4 regions of the Gordonia sp. DT219 genome follow, and region 4 is predicted to be linked to each of the others. Evidence: predicted binding sites of a transcription regulator. Region 4 holds the regulator's gene; each other region holds the start of a gene.
What was found. Region 4 encodes LexA, which represses DNA repair genes until DNA is damaged. Its sites were predicted from a motif close to CGAACANNTGTTCG; they were not measured.
Positions count from the first base shown of each region.

Region 1: ACPXB3_RS14700 (DUF222 domain-containing protein) is a predicted target of LexA. The motif match lies at 1,858-1,871, and genes of this name have one in related genera.
Region 2: ACPXB3_RS12660 (DUF222 domain-containing protein) is a predicted target of LexA. The motif match lies at 2,951-2,964, and genes of this name have one in related genera.
Region 3: ACPXB3_RS14395 (DUF222 domain-containing protein) is a predicted target of LexA. The motif match lies at 2,053-2,066, and genes of this name have one in related genera.

Region 1 is NZ_JBNCNR010000011.1:136,767-141,269, reverse strand. It holds gene cysD (sulfate adenylyltransferase subunit CysD) at 1-824, opposite strand, end outside; gene ACPXB3_RS14705 (helix-turn-helix domain-containing protein) at 917-1,813, shown strand; gene ACPXB3_RS14700 (DUF222 domain-containing protein) at 1,991-3,301, shown strand; gene ACPXB3_RS14695 (enoyl-CoA hydratase) at 3,445-4,353, shown strand; gene ACPXB3_RS14690 (acyl-CoA dehydrogenase family protein) at 4,355-4,503, shown strand, end outside.
Region 2 is NZ_JBNCNR010000009.1:23,524-28,026, reverse strand. It holds gene ACPXB3_RS12665 (acyltransferase family protein) at 1-1,553, shown strand, start outside; gene ACPXB3_RS12660 (DUF222 domain-containing protein) at 1,650-2,909, opposite strand; gene ACPXB3_RS12655 (glycoside hydrolase family 26 protein) at 3,061-4,083, opposite strand; gene ACPXB3_RS12650 (hypothetical protein) at 4,131-4,415, opposite strand.
Region 3 is NZ_JBNCNR010000011.1:80,297-84,799, reverse strand. It holds gene ACPXB3_RS14410 (hypothetical protein) at 108-656, shown strand; gene ACPXB3_RS14405 (hypothetical protein) at 690-1,223, shown strand; gene ACPXB3_RS14400 (TetR/AcrR family transcriptional regulator) at 1,303-1,902, shown strand; gene ACPXB3_RS14395 (DUF222 domain-containing protein) at 2,108-3,370, shown strand; gene ACPXB3_RS14390 (LLM class F420-dependent oxidoreductase) at 3,511-4,365, opposite strand; gene ACPXB3_RS14385 (prenyltransferase) at 4,399-4,503, opposite strand, start outside.
Region 4 is NZ_JBNCNR010000001.1:318,153-322,655, forward strand. It holds gene ACPXB3_RS01585 (DeoR/GlpR family DNA-binding transcription regulator) at 1-223, opposite strand, end outside; gene ACPXB3_RS01590 (phosphoenolpyruvate--protein phosphotransferase) at 425-2,143, shown strand; gene lexA (transcriptional repressor LexA) at 2,199-2,849, opposite strand; gene ACPXB3_RS01600 (LysM peptidoglycan-binding domain-containing protein) at 3,217-3,819, shown strand; gene nrdR (transcriptional regulator NrdR) at 3,860-4,366, shown strand; gene hrpA (ATP-dependent RNA helicase HrpA) at 4,340-4,503, opposite strand, start outside.

The DNA.
Region 1 (4,503 bases), on a different contig from region 4:
CTGCGCACGCATCCGGTGCAGGTGGCATCCCCGACCGTCCGGAATCGCACCCGCTCGGTGTGCGCACTCTCCCCGGGTGCACGCACGAGAAATCGGGTGTCGGCCAACAGCATTCCGTCACGGGCGATCACCGGACGGTCGTGTGCGTAGTAGATCGGGGGTAATTCGATGTGCTGCGCGGCGATGTACTGCCAGATGTCGAGTTCGGTCCAGTTGCTGAGCGGGAACACCCGGATGTGCTCGCCCTTGTGGTGCCTGCCGTTGTAGAGGTGCCACAGTTCCGGCCGCTGTGCGCGCGGATCCCAGGCGCCGAACTCGTCGCGGAAGCTGAAGATCCGTTCCTTGGCGCGCGCCTTCTCCTCGTCGCGCCGGGCGCCGCCGAACACCGCGTCGAAGCGGTTCTCGGTGATCCCGCGCAGTAATGCGGTGGTCTGCAACCGGTTTCGACTCGCTCCCGGACCCGTCTGCTCGACCACGCGCCCGGCGTCGATGTCGTCCTGGACCGAACTGACCACCAGCCGCGCCCCGGTTCGCGCGGCAACCCGGTCACGGAAGTCGATCACCTCGTCGAAGTTGTGTCCGGTGTCGACGTGCATGAGCGGGAACGGAACCGGCGCCGGCCAGAACGCGCGGCGGGCGAGATGGAACATCACCACCGAGTCCTTGCCGCCCGAGAACAGCAGCACCGGCCGCTCGAAGGTCGCGGCCACCTCCCGGAAGATATGGACCGACTCGGCCTCGAGCGCATCGAGGTGACCCAGTTCGTAATGCCCCCTCGACACATCGTGTCCACGTGCGGGGATTTCCGCGGATGACGCTGTCACTCTGCGCTCCTTGACATGTCGAATAGTCGACACCGAGTATTGACTATGTGACGGACACGGTAAGCGAGTCGAACGGCCAGGGTCAACAACCGATGCGGTCACCGTCACCGCCCACCGCACGCGTCGTGCAGGTCATCGAGGCCCTCTGCGCCGACGAGCACCCACTGACCCTTGCCGACATTGTCCGCCGGACCGGCCATTCCCGCGCGACGGCACACGCCGTCGTCACCGAACTCTGCAATCGTGAATGGGTGATGCGCCTGCCCGACGGCACATACACGACCGGATCCCGGCTGATCGGTCTCGCCGCAGGAATCACACGCGCCGATCACCTCACCCGCCGCGCACGCCCGACGCTCGATGCCCTCGCCGGCGAACTCGGCGTCGACTGCTTTGTGGCGCGGCGCGTCGGCGACGAGATCGTCATCGTCGATCACCGACCCCGCCCTGATCACACCGGCGCCGACGGGACGGCAGCCGGCTCGGCCCTGCCCCTACGGCCGCCGGTCTGCCGAGAATTCATCGCCTGGGAGCCTGCCGAGGTGCGTGCGGAGTGGATTGCGCAGGCCCCGGTCGCGCTACGCACCCGACTGGGCCTCGCCCTCGACGCCGTCCGCGAGCGCGGGGCATCCATCGAGCGGATGACCGACGACCACGTCGCCGTCCTGACCGCACTGAACTCGTTGGAACGGACGGCTGTGCCGCAGGGTGTGCGATCCCAGGTCGGCGAGTTGCTCGGGCATCTGACGGCCATCGACTACCTGCCCGCCGAGCTGGCCGCGGCCGCCGGTGAGCGGGTGGCGGTGGTGACCGTGGGCGCGCCCGTTCTCGACGCCTCGGGCTCCGTGGTGGCCTCGGTGGTGAGTTGCCCCAACCGTTCGATCGCCGTGCCCGAGCTGGACCGCATCGTCGCCGCGACGCGAGCGGCCGCCGAGCAGTTGGGCGCAGCACCGGGAACCCAGCGCGCGAGCGCTTCACGAAACGGGTAGCTGCACTGCCATGCCAGCGCGCTAGCACAGCCCTCCGACAGAAACGAACGCCCATTCATACCTCGAAACGTGTTGTCCACAAGCGGCATTCGATCCACAGAATGCGCAGATTCGGGTGCCATTGTCGGCGCATGCGTGTAGGATGGAGACATCGCATCGATCGCCAAGGGGGGCACCATGATCGCCGACGTCACCGTCGAAAGCACTGACACCGCAGCCATTCTGGCCGGCATTGTCGACCAGCTGGCCGAACTCCGCACCCGCCCCGACATGACCGGGCCGCAAGCACACGCCGCACTGCAACAGATCCTGCTGATCCGCAACCTCGCCGACCATCATGCAGCCGCGTTCACCGGTGAACTCGACCGCCTGGGTGTCGCCGACGGCCACGGGCGCCGCCTGCGGGAACTGCTGGTCGTGATGGGGTGCGCGCCCGCCGTCGCCGCCCGGTTCGTACGGATCGGCACCGCCACCGACATCGACCCACTGCGACGCCACGCGGCCGATGGTTCGATCTCGTCCGAACACGCCGACGCGATCGTGCGGGGCCTGTCGCACATCGAAACCCGATCGGTCGAACCAGTCGAACCAGAAATGCGGTTGGCGCAGTTGATGTCACTGATGTCGTGGTCGTCGGCGGGCATGACGCCGGCCCAGATCACCGATCACGCCCGCACCATCGCCAACGAACTCGCCGCCGACACCGACGATGGCAAACCTGCCGCCGAAGACAAAGCCATCAACGAACTCGGCTACCACAAAACCGATGACGGCCGCCTCGACGTGCGCGCCAACCTCGATGCCGTCGCCGGGGAGAAACTGCACAGCCTGGTCGAATCACTATCCGCGCCGAAACCTCAGCCCGACGGTTCGCACGATCCGCGGTCGGCCGATCGCAAGCGTGCCGATGCTCTCGAGACGATCCTCGAGCTTGCCGAGAAGGGTCTCGCCGACGAGACCGTGTCGTGCAAACCCACCGGCGGCGTCCTGTTGACGATTCCTGCCGATGCCCCGAAACTGTCCGCACTCGAGTTCATGGGCTCGGTGACACCTGCGACCGCGAAAACGTTGGGTTGTGATGCCGCGGTCACCGTCGTCATCGTCGACGGCGAACAGGTGCCGTTGAACGTCGGACGCGAGAAGCGGTTGTTCACGCCGTCGCAACGAAAAGCGCTGCTGCTCAGGGATAAATGCTGCGTGAAGTGCGGTGCACCCGCATCGCGCACCCAGGCACACCACCTCGTGTCGTGGGCTGATGGTGGCGCTACCGACCTCGACAACGGGTGCCTCCTCTGCACCGCCTGCCACCACGACGTCCACGACAGAGCCGGCGCCGGGAGCGAAGCGAGCGGGCCGAATGATCACTGGGATGTGGTGATGGGATTCGACCGGCATCCGTGGCTGATACCACCCGCCACCATCGACCCCAAACGACGACCACTCCCCGCCTACAACCGGCGCACCCTACGACTCGACAACGCGGCCTGACACCAGCTGCCTGAAACCAGCTACCTGTTCGTTGAGAACTTCATAGGGCCTCGGCCCAGCACACGGCGCCGTCGATGTCGCGATCCGGAGTCACGGTAACCCGCCACTACCAACCAAGCACTTGCTAGGTTACGCTCGGGAGCATGAGTGCCGCCGCCCTCCCTCCCGTGCTGACTCCCGACGATCTCGGCTCGGATACCACTCCGGTCGCCTACGAGACGGGCGGGCCGGGCGGCGCGGTCGCCTACGTGACGCTGAATCGGCCCGAGTACCGCAACGCGCAGAACTCGGTGATGACCTACTCCCTCGACGCGGCGTTCCGGAAGGCCGTCGACGACGCGGACGTGAAGGTGATCGTGCTTCGGGCCAACGGCAAGCACTTCTCCGCCGGCCACGACATCGGTACGCCCGAACGCGACTTCGACACCTTCTACGAGAACGCGGCGGTTCTGCACTGGGATCACACCGACAAGTCGGGAGCCGATCAGCGTCTGGCCCGCGAGATGGAGGTGTACATGGGCATGTGCCGGCGGTGGCGTGACATTCCCAAGCCGATGATCGCGCAGGTCCACGGCGCATGCATCGCCGGTGGCCTGATGCTGGCGTGGGTGTGCGACTTCATCGTCGCCTCCGACGACGCATTCTTCGCCGATCCCGTTGCGCGCATGGGCATTCCCGGCGTCGAGTACTTCGCACACGCCTACGTGCTCGGGCCGCGGCGCGCCAAGGAGATCCTGTTCACCGGCGAGCGTTTCACCGCCGTACAGGCCGCCGAATGGGGCATGGTCAACCACGTCGTCGAACGCGACGGGCTGGCCGGCAAGGTGGACGGCATCGCCGAGAAGATCGTCGAGATGCCGATGCAGGGTCTGTTCCTCTCGAAGAAGGCCGTCAACATCTGCGAGGACCAGATGGGTATGCGCAACGCGATGGATTCGGTGTTCGGATGGCATCACTTCGCCCATTCCGCCAACGCCGAGGCATCGGGCGGGGATTCGCTCGGCGGGATGGACGCGAAGTCGATGAAGCAGGCGAATGGGGCGGGGGCCTGACGTGGATCTGTTGTTCGACGATGCGGCACAGGCGTTTCGGGCCGAGGTCCGATCCTGGCTCGCCGCTCATGTACCGGCCGAGCCGTTGCCGTCGATGGACACCGCGGCGGGGTTCGAGGCGCACCGCGAGTGGGAAGCGACGATGGCCGC
Region 2 (4,503 bases), on a different contig from region 4:
ATCTATCGGTCCGGTCGTCGATCGGTCTGGTGGTTGCGGCCCTCACCGTCGGCTCGCTGATCTGGGCGATCCGGCTCACCCCGGTCGACCCGGCCACCGCCTACATGGCGACCTATACCCGCGTCTGGCAGTTCGGGGTCGGTGGGCTGCTCGCCGTCGCCGAGCCGATCCTGATCGGTGCCGCACGCCGCACCGCGCCGACCCGAATCGTTGCGGCGCTGCTGGGCTGGGTAGGCATCGCCGGGCTCGTCGCGTCGGCGGTCCTGATCACCGCGACCACGCCGTATCCGGGCGCGGCCGCACTGCTGCCCACGATCTCGACGGCGCTGATCATCCTGTCGGGCCAGGTGATTCCGGCCGACGTCGGCACCCGCGCGGGTAATGCGTTCACGGCCGGATTTCTGTTGTCGGTGCCGCCGATGCGGTTCCTCGGCCGCGTGTCCTACTCCTGGTATCTGTGGCATTGGCCGGCGCTGGTGCTGTTCGAGACGCAGACGGGGAGCACGGCATGGCCGGCGTTGCTGGCGGTGACCGGGGTGGCGTTGCTGATCGCGATCGCCTCGACGCTGTTCTTCGAGGAACCGCTCATCGCCAATGCCGAACTGCGACGCAACCATTCGGCGTCCATCTCGGTCGGTGTCATCGGACTGGTGATCGGGCTGGCCGTGTCGATGACTGCTGGTGTGATCACCGTCAAGGTGGCGAGCGGCGACACCGTCAGCAACGCCGCCCTGAGCTACCAGTCGGTGTTCGGGCAGGAGAGTGGTGCCACGTCGGGTCCGGTGGTGCCGAATCCGTTCCAGGCGTACGACGACCGGCCGTCGCCCACCGAATGCCTGGTGCCGGTCGGCGACTACGGGCCGGGCCGCGAGTGTGCATTCGGCCCCGGTGACGGTATCCCGGTGGTGCTGTTCGGCGACTCGCATGCCGAGCAGTGGGCGGAGACGTTGCGCGCCATCGGTACTGCGCACAACTGGCGGATCTACCAGTTCACCAAGGCGGCGTGTCCGGCGCAGAACCTGCGCCCACGGACACACCGGCCCGATCCGTTCAACGCCGCCGATTGCGTCCGCTGGCGGGAAGACTCACTGCACCAGATTGCCGCGCTCGCACCGAAGATCGTCATCTTCTCGTCCCTGTCGACCTACGTCCCCGACTATGACGAGTCGGCGCAGGCGTGGGACGACACGCTTGCGGTGCTGCGCGGCACCGGTGCGCGCCTGGTCTATATCGCCGACACCCCGTATCCGAACTTCCAGATCGCCGACTGCATGTCGGGTGCGCTGGACGACTGGACGCGCTGCAACTTTCGGCTCGACGATGTGGTCCGCCACGAACCGATCCTCACCGAGCAGGCACGCGGGCGTGACCGTGACATCGTCACCCTGAGCGTGAACAGCCTTCTCTGCGACGGCGATACGTGCGTGCCGGCGCGTAACAAGATCCTCTTCTACCGGGACGAGTCGCATCTGACCGCGACCGCGGCGAAGGTCCTCGAACCGGAATTGACCCGGCAACTGGATCGTCGGCGCTTCGACTACAACGCCCGGTAGGGCGTCACTATGGAATTATCAAGGTACACAGCTACTTCCGTAGAAGTATGGTCAGGAGGCGGGTGTGATCAGGCGGCGAGTGTCAGGCGGCGGTTGTCAGGCGGCGCTGTCGAGGCGTAGGGTGCGCCGGTTGTAGGCCGGTAACGGTCGTCGTTTGGGGTCGACCGCGGCGGGTGGGATGAGCCACGGGTGACGATCGAAGCCGATGATCACGTCCCACCCACTATCGTGGACGTCGTGGTGGCAGCTGGTGCACAGGAGGCATCCGTTGTCGAGGTCGGTGGGGCCACCGTCAGCCCAATGCCGCAAATGGTGCGCCTGCGTGCGCGAGGCGGGCGCGCCGCACTTGATGCAGCATTTGTCCCGGAGTAGCAACGCTTTTCGCTGTGCCGGGGTGAACAGCCGCTTTTCGCGTCCGACGTTCAACGGCACTTCGTCGTCGTCGACGATGACCACGGTGACTCCGGCATCACAGCCCAGTGTTTTCGCGGTGGCGGGCGTGACCGATCCCATGAACTCGAGTGCGGAAAGCTTCGGTGTGTCGGCGGGGATCGTCAACAGCACCCCACCGGTCGGCTTGCAGGACACGGTCTCGTCGGCAAGACCCTTCTGGGCAAGTTCGAGGATGGTTTCGAGAGCATCAGCACGTTTCCGTTCGACCGGCCGCGGATCGTGCGAGCCGTCGGGTTGAGGCTTTGGCGCGGACAGTGTTTCGACGAGGCTGTGGAGTTTCTCCCCGGCGACCGCATCGAGATTCGCGCGCACGTCGAGCCGGCCGTCGCTGGTCTTGTGGTAGCCGAGTTCGTTGACGGTCTTGTCTTCGGCGGCAGGCGTACCGCCGGTGTCATCGGCAAGAATGTTGCCGAGTTGGTGTGCGTGCTTGCCGATTTCGGCGGGACTCATCCCGGACAGTGCTTGGGAGACGAGGGCGCGGGTGTGGTCGCGGCGTTGCTCGGGGGTGACGGGTTCGCCGGCGCGGGAGGCGATGTGGGTGAGTCCGCGGACGATGGCGTCGGCGTGGTCGAGGGACACTGACCCGTAGGCGCTGTGCTTATGGAGTCCGTCGATGTTGTCGGTGGTGCCGATGCGAACGAGCCGGCCCGCGACGGCCGGGGCGAATCCCATGGAGATCAACAGTTCTCGCACCGATCGGCCTTGGGGTGCGGTCATGTTGAGGCGGTCGAACTCGCCGGTCAGTTTCGCCGCGTAGTGATCGAGCATGTTGCGCAACGTGTTCAGTTGCTGCATCGCGGCGAACGCTTCACGTGAGGTGAGGTCTGGACTGTAAGCACGGTCGTCGAGTTGGGCGATGAGGTGCCCGTACAGTTCGGCGGAAAGAGTGGTGGCGTCGATCATGGATTCCCCCCTGGATGATCTTGCGATAAGTCCAGTGTAGCAGAAAATTTGTTCGACGCGCAAGTGTTCGACGAGTTATTAGCAAGGGCGACAAACACTTTCGTCACTTCAGTGAACAGATATCGCAAATCCTCGCGGACAGCGCTCGCCGCTACCGGAGTCCCAAGCCGGCGACGCCGGCACGGAAGGCGGCGGTACTTGCCGGAGTCGAGTTGAAGCGCCAGTCGCGTTCTTTGTCCATCTGGAACCAGACGAAACCTTCGACGCGTGACTGACTTTGGATGAGGGTGAAGAAGTCTCGAATCCAGCCGGCCTTGTCCTCGGGGGAGGGGCCGTCGGCGGAGGCGACCTCGGTGACGAGGATGGGGTGTGTGCCGTCGATCTCGCGCAGCGCGTCGAGGCTCGGCGCAAAGAGGTCGGTCGCCGCCTGCCAGTGGTGGCCGGGCTGCTCGCCCCAGTTGTATCCGTCCAGCCCGAGTACGTCGACGAGGTCGGAACCGGGATAGGCATCGGCGAACGGATTGGTACCGGGAGTGAGAACGTTTGGCGCCCAGACGAACTGCACCGAAGGTATGCGGGCCTCGTGCATGACCGAGTGCATCCGCGCCCAGGCGGCGCGATAGTCGGCGGCCGTGTTGCCGTTGACGCCGATCGACCACGGATACCAGGTGCCGTTCATCTCCTGCGCGAACCGCAACAGCACCGGTTTGCCCCACGACGCGAGACCGTCTGCCCAGCTGGCGAATTGGGTGTCGAACGCACCCGCGGCGATGCGCGCGAGGGAGTGGTCGGGCTGGTCGACGCCGCCGTCGGGTCGCCACGGCTCCAGGGTGAGCAGTGGTGTCGCGCCGGTGGTGGCGATCGCGTCGAGTTCTGCGGTCGGCACCGGGTCGCCGATCGCGGCAAAGCGGTGCACGTATTTCGGGGGCGCGCCGGCCATGGTGGCGAGTTGCTGCAGCGGTGAACGGGTCGAGCCCGCGGCGGGCAGCACCGACGGGATGAACGCACCCCACGGTCGTAGTGCCGGTGGCGGCGTCGCCGGTGCGGGTGTCACCTGCCGGTCCGACGCGCATGCGGCCACCAATCCGACCGTGCCGAGCGTCCCGAGCCGCAGGACATCACGTCGTCGGATGCCGCGCGACAGCGAGCGCGGCGGTCGGTCAGGCGAGTCCACCCGGTCATGCTATTCGGCGGTCGGCCTGTCGTCGGTTTGCCTGCGCGTCAAACGTCGTTGCGGGTGGGCGCTCGTCGATACGCGCGGGTACACGCCCAGAAGGCGATCCAGAGGGCGACGAGCGACAGCAGATCCGCCTCGGTGATCCCATGCCGGTCGGTGATGCGGATCATCGTCGACCCTTCCAGCGGCTTGTTCCAGATCACCCACGCAATACCGACGACGATGAGTACCAATGCCGCCCGGCCGCTCGGCCGGAGCAGTGTCCACAGCCCGCATGCGAAGAGCAGATTCAGCAAGACGAGGGCGTGGAACAGATCGGGTGCGCGCATGGTGGACAAGTTTGTCCGGTGAGGGCGTTGGGGCACACCATTGGACGAGAATCTCGGAGATTCGTGCTTGATCGGGCGTCCGTCAACT
Region 3 (4,503 bases), on a different contig from region 4:
TATTTTCCATTCAAGCGGCCGTGTTCATACACGCATACATATTGTCAATTACGGCAGTCGGCCTCCTGCTCCTTCCTCTGCCGCTTTTCTTCCCACCGCGAACCCGCATGAAGGTTTCGGGCGATGACGTTGTGCTGCGCCAGCAGCAATTCTTTGCGAATGTTAACCTATGGATGACCATTTCTTTCGGAATGATGCTATGCGGGTGCGTCGGACATCTCCTATTCTGCGATGATCTTGATTTTCGGATCATACTTTCCGCTATCGGTTCGCTTGGGTTCACCCTGTGGTACGGATACATGGCATTCCTGGGACGAGGTCCGATAAAGCTCAACGGCGATCTCATAGCACTCGCCGGCGCGCGAGTTTATCTGTGGTCCGACGTCGAAGTCAGATACACCCTGGCGGGAGAGTATGCGGCGACAGTCTTGTTGCGAACCCTTGGCGAACACCAACGTGTGGTCGCGAAGTTTGCCGCAGTTCCCTTGGGGCTGAACTTCAATACCCTGCTGTCGACGCTGGTCCAGACCAAAGAACGGTCGGTGGCGGGCGATCCTCTCACTGCTGAAGAGATCCGGGCAATGCTGTTGACGCCCGTTCCCGACCCGCTACCTGCGATTGGCGAGTACGTAGATGTGATGGTTCATGTCCCGTGAGCTCATCGCATCCGATTCCGGGAAGCCTTTGAAGTGAATCTTGCGCAATTCCTGGCGACCAACTCCGCGGTCCAGTCAGAGATTCTTGGCGATCCACTTGTCTCGGGACTCGGCGTCTGCGGCATACCGCCGAAGTGGCGTGCGACGGTCATGGAGTCTGTGACAACAAACCCGGGACCGGTATGGTGCGATATTCGCGCTGCAGAATCGTCCAGGGACGAAACACCCGGTGACAGCATTCCGCCGTTCTCTTCGCAGGCCACGGTTGTCGGCTGGGTAATGCACAATATTCAGACGACACCCACCGAACTCGTCAGAATGGCAGCCGACATGACCGAGAGCACTCCGGGATGGTCTCAAGTGTCGACCGAATCGGCCGGCCTGGGTCCGGACGCCGCTTCCTCATACATGTTCGGAACGCTCGATTCTCCATATGGACCGCTCGTCTCCAACATTCAGAACATAGGTCTCATCGGGCCGGCTCGCTCCATGTTCCTCGTGCAACTGGTGGTCACGGCCACGGCCGAGTGGAAGGACGATGTCGTGGGTGTTCGACTGTATCGATGAGCAGTGTCCTCGGACAACGTCCAAGCCGTGTCGAGTGACAACGGCCACCGCTGCGAATCCGCGGCTAAGGTGAGAAGCCATGAACTCCCCGACCACGCACGTTGCCGACCGGCTGCTCGACGCCACCGAGAAACTGCTGGCGCAGCACGGCATCCGGGGCGCCACCATGGCACAGGTCGCCGATGACGCCGGCGTGTCACGCGCCTGGCTGTACCGGCACTTTCCCGACAAGCACGCCATGGTCGGCGCGGCGATCGTGCGGCTCACCGACTCGTTCTGGACCGATGCCCGACTCGAACTCGACGCGCTCGGTGACTTCGCCGAACAGCTCGTGGCCGGCGTGCGCATCGGGCGCGGCGCCTATGACGATCCCGGGACGCTGCTGCTACGGCTGCGCACCGACGAGCCGGAGGAGTTCGCCGCGTGTGCCGGCGCCGGCGTCAGCGGCCTGGTCCCCGACCTCGCCCTGTTCTGGAAACCCTTCGTACAAGCGGCCATCGACGCCGGCGTCGTCCATCCCGGCCACGACGCCGAGGAGGTGTCGGAGTGGGTGGCGCGCATCCTGATCAGCCTTGGAACCGTACCCGGCGACACCGTCGACGCCGACGATGCGCCGTCGGTGCGCCGGCAGATCGAGACATTCGTGATGCCCGGCCTACGGGCCGCACCCACTCGGTAGCGAAACAGGCATCACCGTTTCGGAGATTCGGCAACACTGGACGCCGTCGACGCAATCGTGGTCACCGTCGGCGACGGCGGTGACAATTGTTCACTGGTGGGACGAAACTGGTTGCCGCACTTGTTAATCAATCGTCGAACACTTGGGCGTCGAACAAATATTCTGCTACACTGGACTTATCGCAAGATCATCCAGGGGGGAATCCATGATCGACGACACCACCACTCTTTCCGCCGAACTGTACGGGCACCTTATCGGGCTTCTCGATGACCGTACTTACAGTCCAGACCTCACCTCACGTGAAGCCTTCGCCGCGATGCAGCAACTGAACACGTTGCGCAACATGCTCGATCACTACGCGGCGAACCTGACCGGCGAATTCGACCGCCTCAAGATAACCGCACCCCAAGTCCGATCGGTGCGAGAACTGTTGATCTCCATGGGATTCGCGCCCGCTGTTGCCGGCCGACTCGTTCGCGTCGGCACCACCGACAACATCGACGGACTCCATAAGCACAGCGCCTACGGGTCGGTGTCCCTCGACCACGCCGACGCCATCGTCCGCGGACTCACCCACATCGCCTCCCGCGCCGGCGAACCCGTCACCCCCGAGCAACGCCGCGACCACACCCGCGCCCTCGTGGCCCAGGCGCTGTCCGGGATGAGTCCCGCCGAAATCGGCAAGCGCGCACACCAACTCGGCAACATTCTTGCCGATGACACCGACGGTACGCCTGCCGCCGAAGACAAGACCGTCAACGAACTCGGCTACCACAAAACCAGCGACGGACGCCTCGACGTGCGCGCCAACCTCGATGCGGTCGCCGGGGAGAAACTCCACAGCCTCGTCGAAGCACTGTCCGCGCCAAAGCCTCAACCCGACGGCTCGCACGATCCGCGGCCGGTCGAACGGAAACGTGCTGATGCTCTCGAAACCATCCTCGAACTTGCCCAGAAGGGTCTTGCCGACGAGACCGTGTCCTGCAAGCCGACCGGTGGGGTGCTGTTGACGATCCCCGCCGACACCCCGAAGCTATCCGCACTCGAGTTCATGGGATCGGTCACCCCCGCCACCGCGAAAACTCTCGGCTGTGATGCGGGGATCACCGTCGTCATCGTCGACGACAACCAAGTGCCGCTGAACGTGGGTCGCGAGAAGCGGCTGTTCACCCCGGCACAACGAAAAGCGTTGCTGCTGCGCGACAAATGCTGCATCAAGTGTGGTGCGCCCGCCTCGCGCACCCAAGCGCACCACCTCGAGCATTGGATCAACGGTGGGGCCACCGACCTCGACAACGGCTGCTTGCTCTGCACCAGCTGCCACCACGACGTCCACGATAGTGGGTGGGATGTTGTGATGGGCTTCGACCGGCATCCGTGGCTGATCCCACCCGCCGCGGTCGATCCCCGACGACGACCGTTACCGGCCTACAACCGGCGCACCCTCCACCTCGACAGCGCTGCCTGAAACCGGCCGCCTGACACTGACCGCCTGAACTCAGCTGCTTGAAACCGCCCTACCCACAACGCCTTTCTGACCCCGCACCCGGCCTGCCGGGACCGCGACCGTTCGTTGAGAACTTCATAGGGCTTCGGCCCAGCTTCCGCCTAGACGACGGCAGGGGCGAGGCCCAGCTTGCCGGCGAGCTTGGCGAGATAGCCGCGGGCACGCTCCACCGAGTCGTCCGGCAGGCCGTAAAGCACTGTGGTGACACCGATCTCGCGCCACTTTGCGAGTTTCTCCTCGACGGGCTTGAAGTCGAGGACGACGATCTGCGGGCTGCCGTCACGTCCGGCGGTACGCCAGATCTCCTGGAGCAGTGCCACCGAACCCTCGATATCATCCTCGCCGGGTGTGGTGATCCAGCCGTCCGCACTGCGCGCGATCCAGCGGAAGTTCTTCTCGTTGCCCGCGGCCCCGACGAAGGTCGGGATATGCGCCTGAGGTTTAGGCCAGGCCCAGCTCGGACCGAAATCGACGAAGTCGCCGTGATATTCGGCCTCCTCATCGGTCCACAGCGCCCGCATGGCCTCGAGGTATTCGCGCAGCATCGTGCGCCGCAGCTTCGGCGGGACGTGGTGGTCGGCCAATTCGTCCAGGTTCCAACCGAATCCGACACCGAGAGACAGCCGCCCATCGGAGAGGTGATCGAGGGTGGCCAGGGTCTTGGCGAGCGTGATCGGATCGGACTGCACCGGCAGCGCAACCGCCGTGGACAGCCGAATCCGCTCCGTGACCGCGGCGGCCGCGGCCAGCGACGTCCACGGATCCAGCGTGCGCATGTAGCGGTCGTCGGGCAGCGAGGCGTCGCCGGTCTGCGGATGCGCGGCGTCGCGCCGGGTGGGGATGTGCCCGTGCTCGGGCACGAAGTACGACGCGAAGCCCGCCTCCTCGATGAGCGGCGCGAGCACGTGGGGCTTCAGTCCCCGGTCACTGGTGAACTGAACGATCCCGAAATCCATGATCGAATGATAGACACAGGACTGGACAGCTGTCTAGAACACGTTCTCGTTTTGTCGGCTCCAGCTGCCCACGTCCCGGAAGATTCCGTTGGCCGCCGACGCGCCGCTCACCGCATCGGCCGCAAGTATCACCGCCGC
Region 4 (4,503 bases):
CCTCGCGTTCATCGATGCCTTGTTCATCCACGATCGCGATGAGCCCCGGTCGAACCGCGCCACCGTGGACGCGCTGGAGGTGGCCGGCGCGCTCGAGACCCGCCAGGTCCCGGCGCACCGTTTCGCTGGTGACCTCGAACCGGTCGGCGAGTGCGTTCACCGATGCGCGCCCATTCGAGCGGACCAGCTCGGCGATCGCCTGCTGTCGTTCTTCCGCGTACACGTCTCTCCGATCGGTCTGTCCACCGACACCGCATGTTGGTTTCTGTGGCTATCGATGTTGATATATCTGTGTTTACGCTTGAGTGTGTTGACAAGTCAAGGAATTCTTGTAACTTCGATCACAGGACGGCTTCGCGGACGCCTGATTCACAGCCCGGCCGCGGTCGACGACCAGAGCTAGACGACGAGAAGGGCCAAAGTCGTGAACCAGCAGATACGGGAAGACAACCCGCACGCCGGGCGAGAACTGGGCGGGCGTGAACTGGGCGGGACGCCGGTTGTCGGCGGCAAGGCCTACGGTCCGGTGGTGCGGCCGGGCCGACGGATGACCGTCGAGGCCACCGAGGTGGCGCCGCCACCGGTTTCGGAGGCGGAGCGCGATGCCGAACTCTCCCGCTTCGTCGCCGCCGCCGGGGTGGTGGCGGCCCGTTTGCGCGAGCGTGCCTCACACGCGTCCGGGGCCGCCGCCGAGGTCCTGATCGCCACGGCCGGACTCGCCGAGGACCGCGGCTGGATCGGTGCGGTGTCGAAGCTGATCGGCACGGGCACGCCCGCGCCCGCCGCCGCCGTCGCCGCAACCGAGCAGTTCGCGGCGATGTTCACCAAACTCGGCGGACTGATGGCCGAACGCGTCACCGACCTCAACGATGTGCGTGACCGCGTCGTCGCCGAGGTGCTCGGGCAGCCCGAACCGGGGGTCCCGGTGCCCGACGAACCGTCGGTCCTCTTCGCCGACGACCTCGCGCCCGCCGACACCGCCGGCCTGGACCCGGAGTTGATCACCGCGCTGGCGACCCGACTGGGCGGACCGACCAGTCACACCGCGATCATCGCCCGGCAACTCGGGATTCCGTGTGTGGTGGCTGTTGCCGAACTCGACGTCGTCTCCGCGGGTACCGCGGTGCTGGTCGACGGGGCCGCGGGAACGATTGTGGTGGAACCGGATCCGGACCGAGCGCGAGCCGATGTGGAGCAGAGCCGCCGGGAGGTGGAGGCGATTGCGGGCTGGACCGGGCCTGGTCACACCGCCGACGGCCACGAGGTCGCGATCTTGGCGAATGTCGCCGATGGCGTCTCGGCCCGTGCGGCCACCGCGTCCCCGGTAGAAGGAGTCGGGTTGTTCCGTACCGAACTGGCCTTCCTCGATCGCCCGGACGAACCGTCCCTCGACGAACAGGCGGCACTCTACCGGGAGGTCATCGAGGCCTTCGGAGGCAAGAAGATGGTGATCCGCACCCTGGATGCGGGGTCGGACAAGCCGCTGAAATTCGTCGACCACGGGACCGAGGCGAATCCCGCACTCGGTGTGCGCGGCAACCGCATCGCGGCGACACACCCCGAGATCCGGGCCGGACAACTCGATGCGATCGCGCGCGCCGCCGAGGAAACCGGCAGCACGCCATGGGTGATGGCGCCGATGATCGCCTCGGCCCCCGAGGCGGCCGAATTCGCCGCGCAAGTGCGCCGACGGGGTCTGGTGGCCGGAGTGATGATCGAGATCCCGTCGGCAGCGATCCTTGCGCCGGCGATTGTGGCCGAGGTGGACTTCGTCTCGATCGGCACCAACGACCTGACGCAATACACGATGGCTGCCGACCGGATGTCGGCCGAGCTCGCCGAGTTGACCGATCCGTGGCAGCCGTCGGTCCTCGCTCTCATCGCGATGGTCGCCGAGGCGGGTTCGCGCACCGGCACCCCGGTGGGCGTGTGCGGTGAGGCGGCGGCCGATCCGCTGCTCGCCTGTGTCCTCGTCGGACTCGGGGTCACGTCGTTGTCGAGTGCACCCGCCGCCGCGGCCGCGGTGGGCGCGAAACTCGCCGAGGTCGACCTCGATCGATGCCGCGCCGCGGCCACGGCGGCGGTGGCCACCGCTGCACCGGGTGCGGCTCGCGCCGCGGCCCGCGAGGCGTTGCGTTGTTAACTGCGCGGTGTGAGAAACGTGGTTGACACACCGCGCAGCTGATCAGCGCCTGCGCTCAGATCCGGCGCATGACGGTGACGACCTTGCCGAGGATGGCGGCCTCGTCACCGGGGATCGGCTCGAACAACTCGTTGTGCGGCATCAGCCAGACGTGGCCGTCCTTGCGCTTGAACGTCTTGACCGTTGCCTCGCCTTCGATCATGGCGGCGACGATGTCACCGTTGTCGGCCACGTTCTGCTGGCGCACGACCACCCAGTCGCCGTCGCAGATCGCGGCGTCGACCATCGACTCGCCGACCACCCGCAGCATGAAGAGGGAACCTTCACCGACGAGTTCGCGAGGCAGGGGGAAGACGTCTTCGACGGCCTCCTCGGCCAGGATCGGGCCGCCCGCCGCGATGCGGCCGAGCACCGGGACAAAGGTCGGGGTGGGCAGGTTCTCCGAGTTCGGATTGTCATCGGTGGGCGTCGGGTCGGCGTCGCGCACGTTGACCGCGCGCGGCCGGTTGGCGTCGCGCTTGAGCAGTCCCTTGCGTTCCAGCGTGCGTAATTGATGCGCGACCGACGAGGTCGAGGCGAGCCCGACGGCATCACCGATCTCGCGGATGCTCGGCGGATATCCCCGCTCGCGAACCGATTTGCGGATGACGTCGAGCACTCCCTGCTGACGTGGCGTGAGTGGTGCCTCGAAACCCCTCGGCACGATGGGCCGCCGCGGGGCGGCCGCCGCGTCATCAACCTGCGGTGTCGTCGCCGTCGCGGCGTCATCGGTGCTCGACTCTGTGGTGGCCGACTCCGGATCGGCCGCCTCGGCCGGCCGCGACGAACGGTCCTTCTTCTCACTCATCGGGATTCGAGTCCTTTCGATCGGGTGCGTGCCACCCCGGCCGTGGGCCGGTAGGTGACGTGCACACCTGTCGCGGGCCTGTGGTCGAGCTGATCACCGGTCAGAATAGCCGAGGTTTCGGACATCCTCAAACGTCTGTTCGACGTGTTGTGGAGAAATTGTCGGAGCGGGGTGGTACAACTCGAACATCCGTTCATCGAATGTGTGATCGAGACAGGAAGAGACCATGCATAGCACCCTTTTGTCGACCGACCAGACCCGCGTCGGCCGGACCCGCACCGACCAGACCTTCACCGGCCAGACCCGCGCCGGCGCGACCAACCCGGTTCCGCGCGCCCGTCCCCGCGAACAGCGGCCGCTCGATCCTCGCCGCGCCCCCCGGCGTTCCTCGGCCGTGAGTCGTCCCGCCGACCGGCGGCCGATCCGCCCGGTCTCCCGGCGGATACCGGGCGCCGACGGCACCTGGTGCACGTCACCGGCCGGATCACATCACCTGGCCGGAACGGGTGATCCGGGTGGCCACAGGTCTCGCCGGACCGGCGCACTGGTGGCCGTGCTGACCGGCGTGGCACTGGCGCTACTGGTGTGGCTGGTCGCCGTCGCCGGTTCGGACTATCAGGAATCGGCCCAGCGGGGGTCGGCACGGCCGGCGCCGATCGCCACCCAGGTGGTCCATGTGCGCGCCGGGGAATCGCTGAACGCCATCGCGGCGCGGGTGGCGCCCGACATGCCCCGGCAGTCGGTGATCGAGAAGATCGTCGAACTCAACGACATGTCCGGCAGTGCCGTGCAGGCAGGGCAGTCGCTGCTCGCGCCGGCCTACCGGTGACGCGAGAAGTCGGTGCGGTGGCGGGCGGTATCCTCGGTGCATGCGCTGCCCGTTCTGCAGGAATGACGACACCAAGGTCATCGACTCCCGTGTCGCCGATGAAGGACAGGCCATCCGCCGGCGCCGCTCATGCAGTGCCTGCGGCCGCCGTTTCTCGACTGTGGAGACCGCCGTGCTCGCGGTGGTCAAGCGCAACGGCGTGACCGAGCCGTTCAGTCGCGAGAAGGTGATGCGCGGGGTGCGCCGCGCGTGTCAGGGCCGGCAGGTCGACGAAGACGATCTCGCCCAGCTCGCCCAGCAGGTCGAGGAGACGGTGCGGGCCTCCGGAGCTGCCGAGATTCCCAGCAACGAGGTCGGGCTGGCGATCCTGCAACCGCTGCGCGACCTCGACGAAGTGGCATATCTGCGCTTCGCGTCGGTTTATCGTTCCTTCGATTCGCTCGAGGACTTCCAGCGCGAGATCGACGACCTGCAGGGCAACCTCACCCATGGCCGCTCCGAATCCGCCGGCGGGGTCGTCTCAGCCGAGCCGGTCCAGGGCTCGTAGCGCCCTCTTCTCCGAGATCGGATATCGGGTTCCGAGGCGCTGGGCGAACAAACTCACGCGCAATTCCTCGACCATCCAATGCGCCTGCTCGTTGACGGCATCGCGACGCGCATCACCCACTTCGGCGAGGCGCTGAT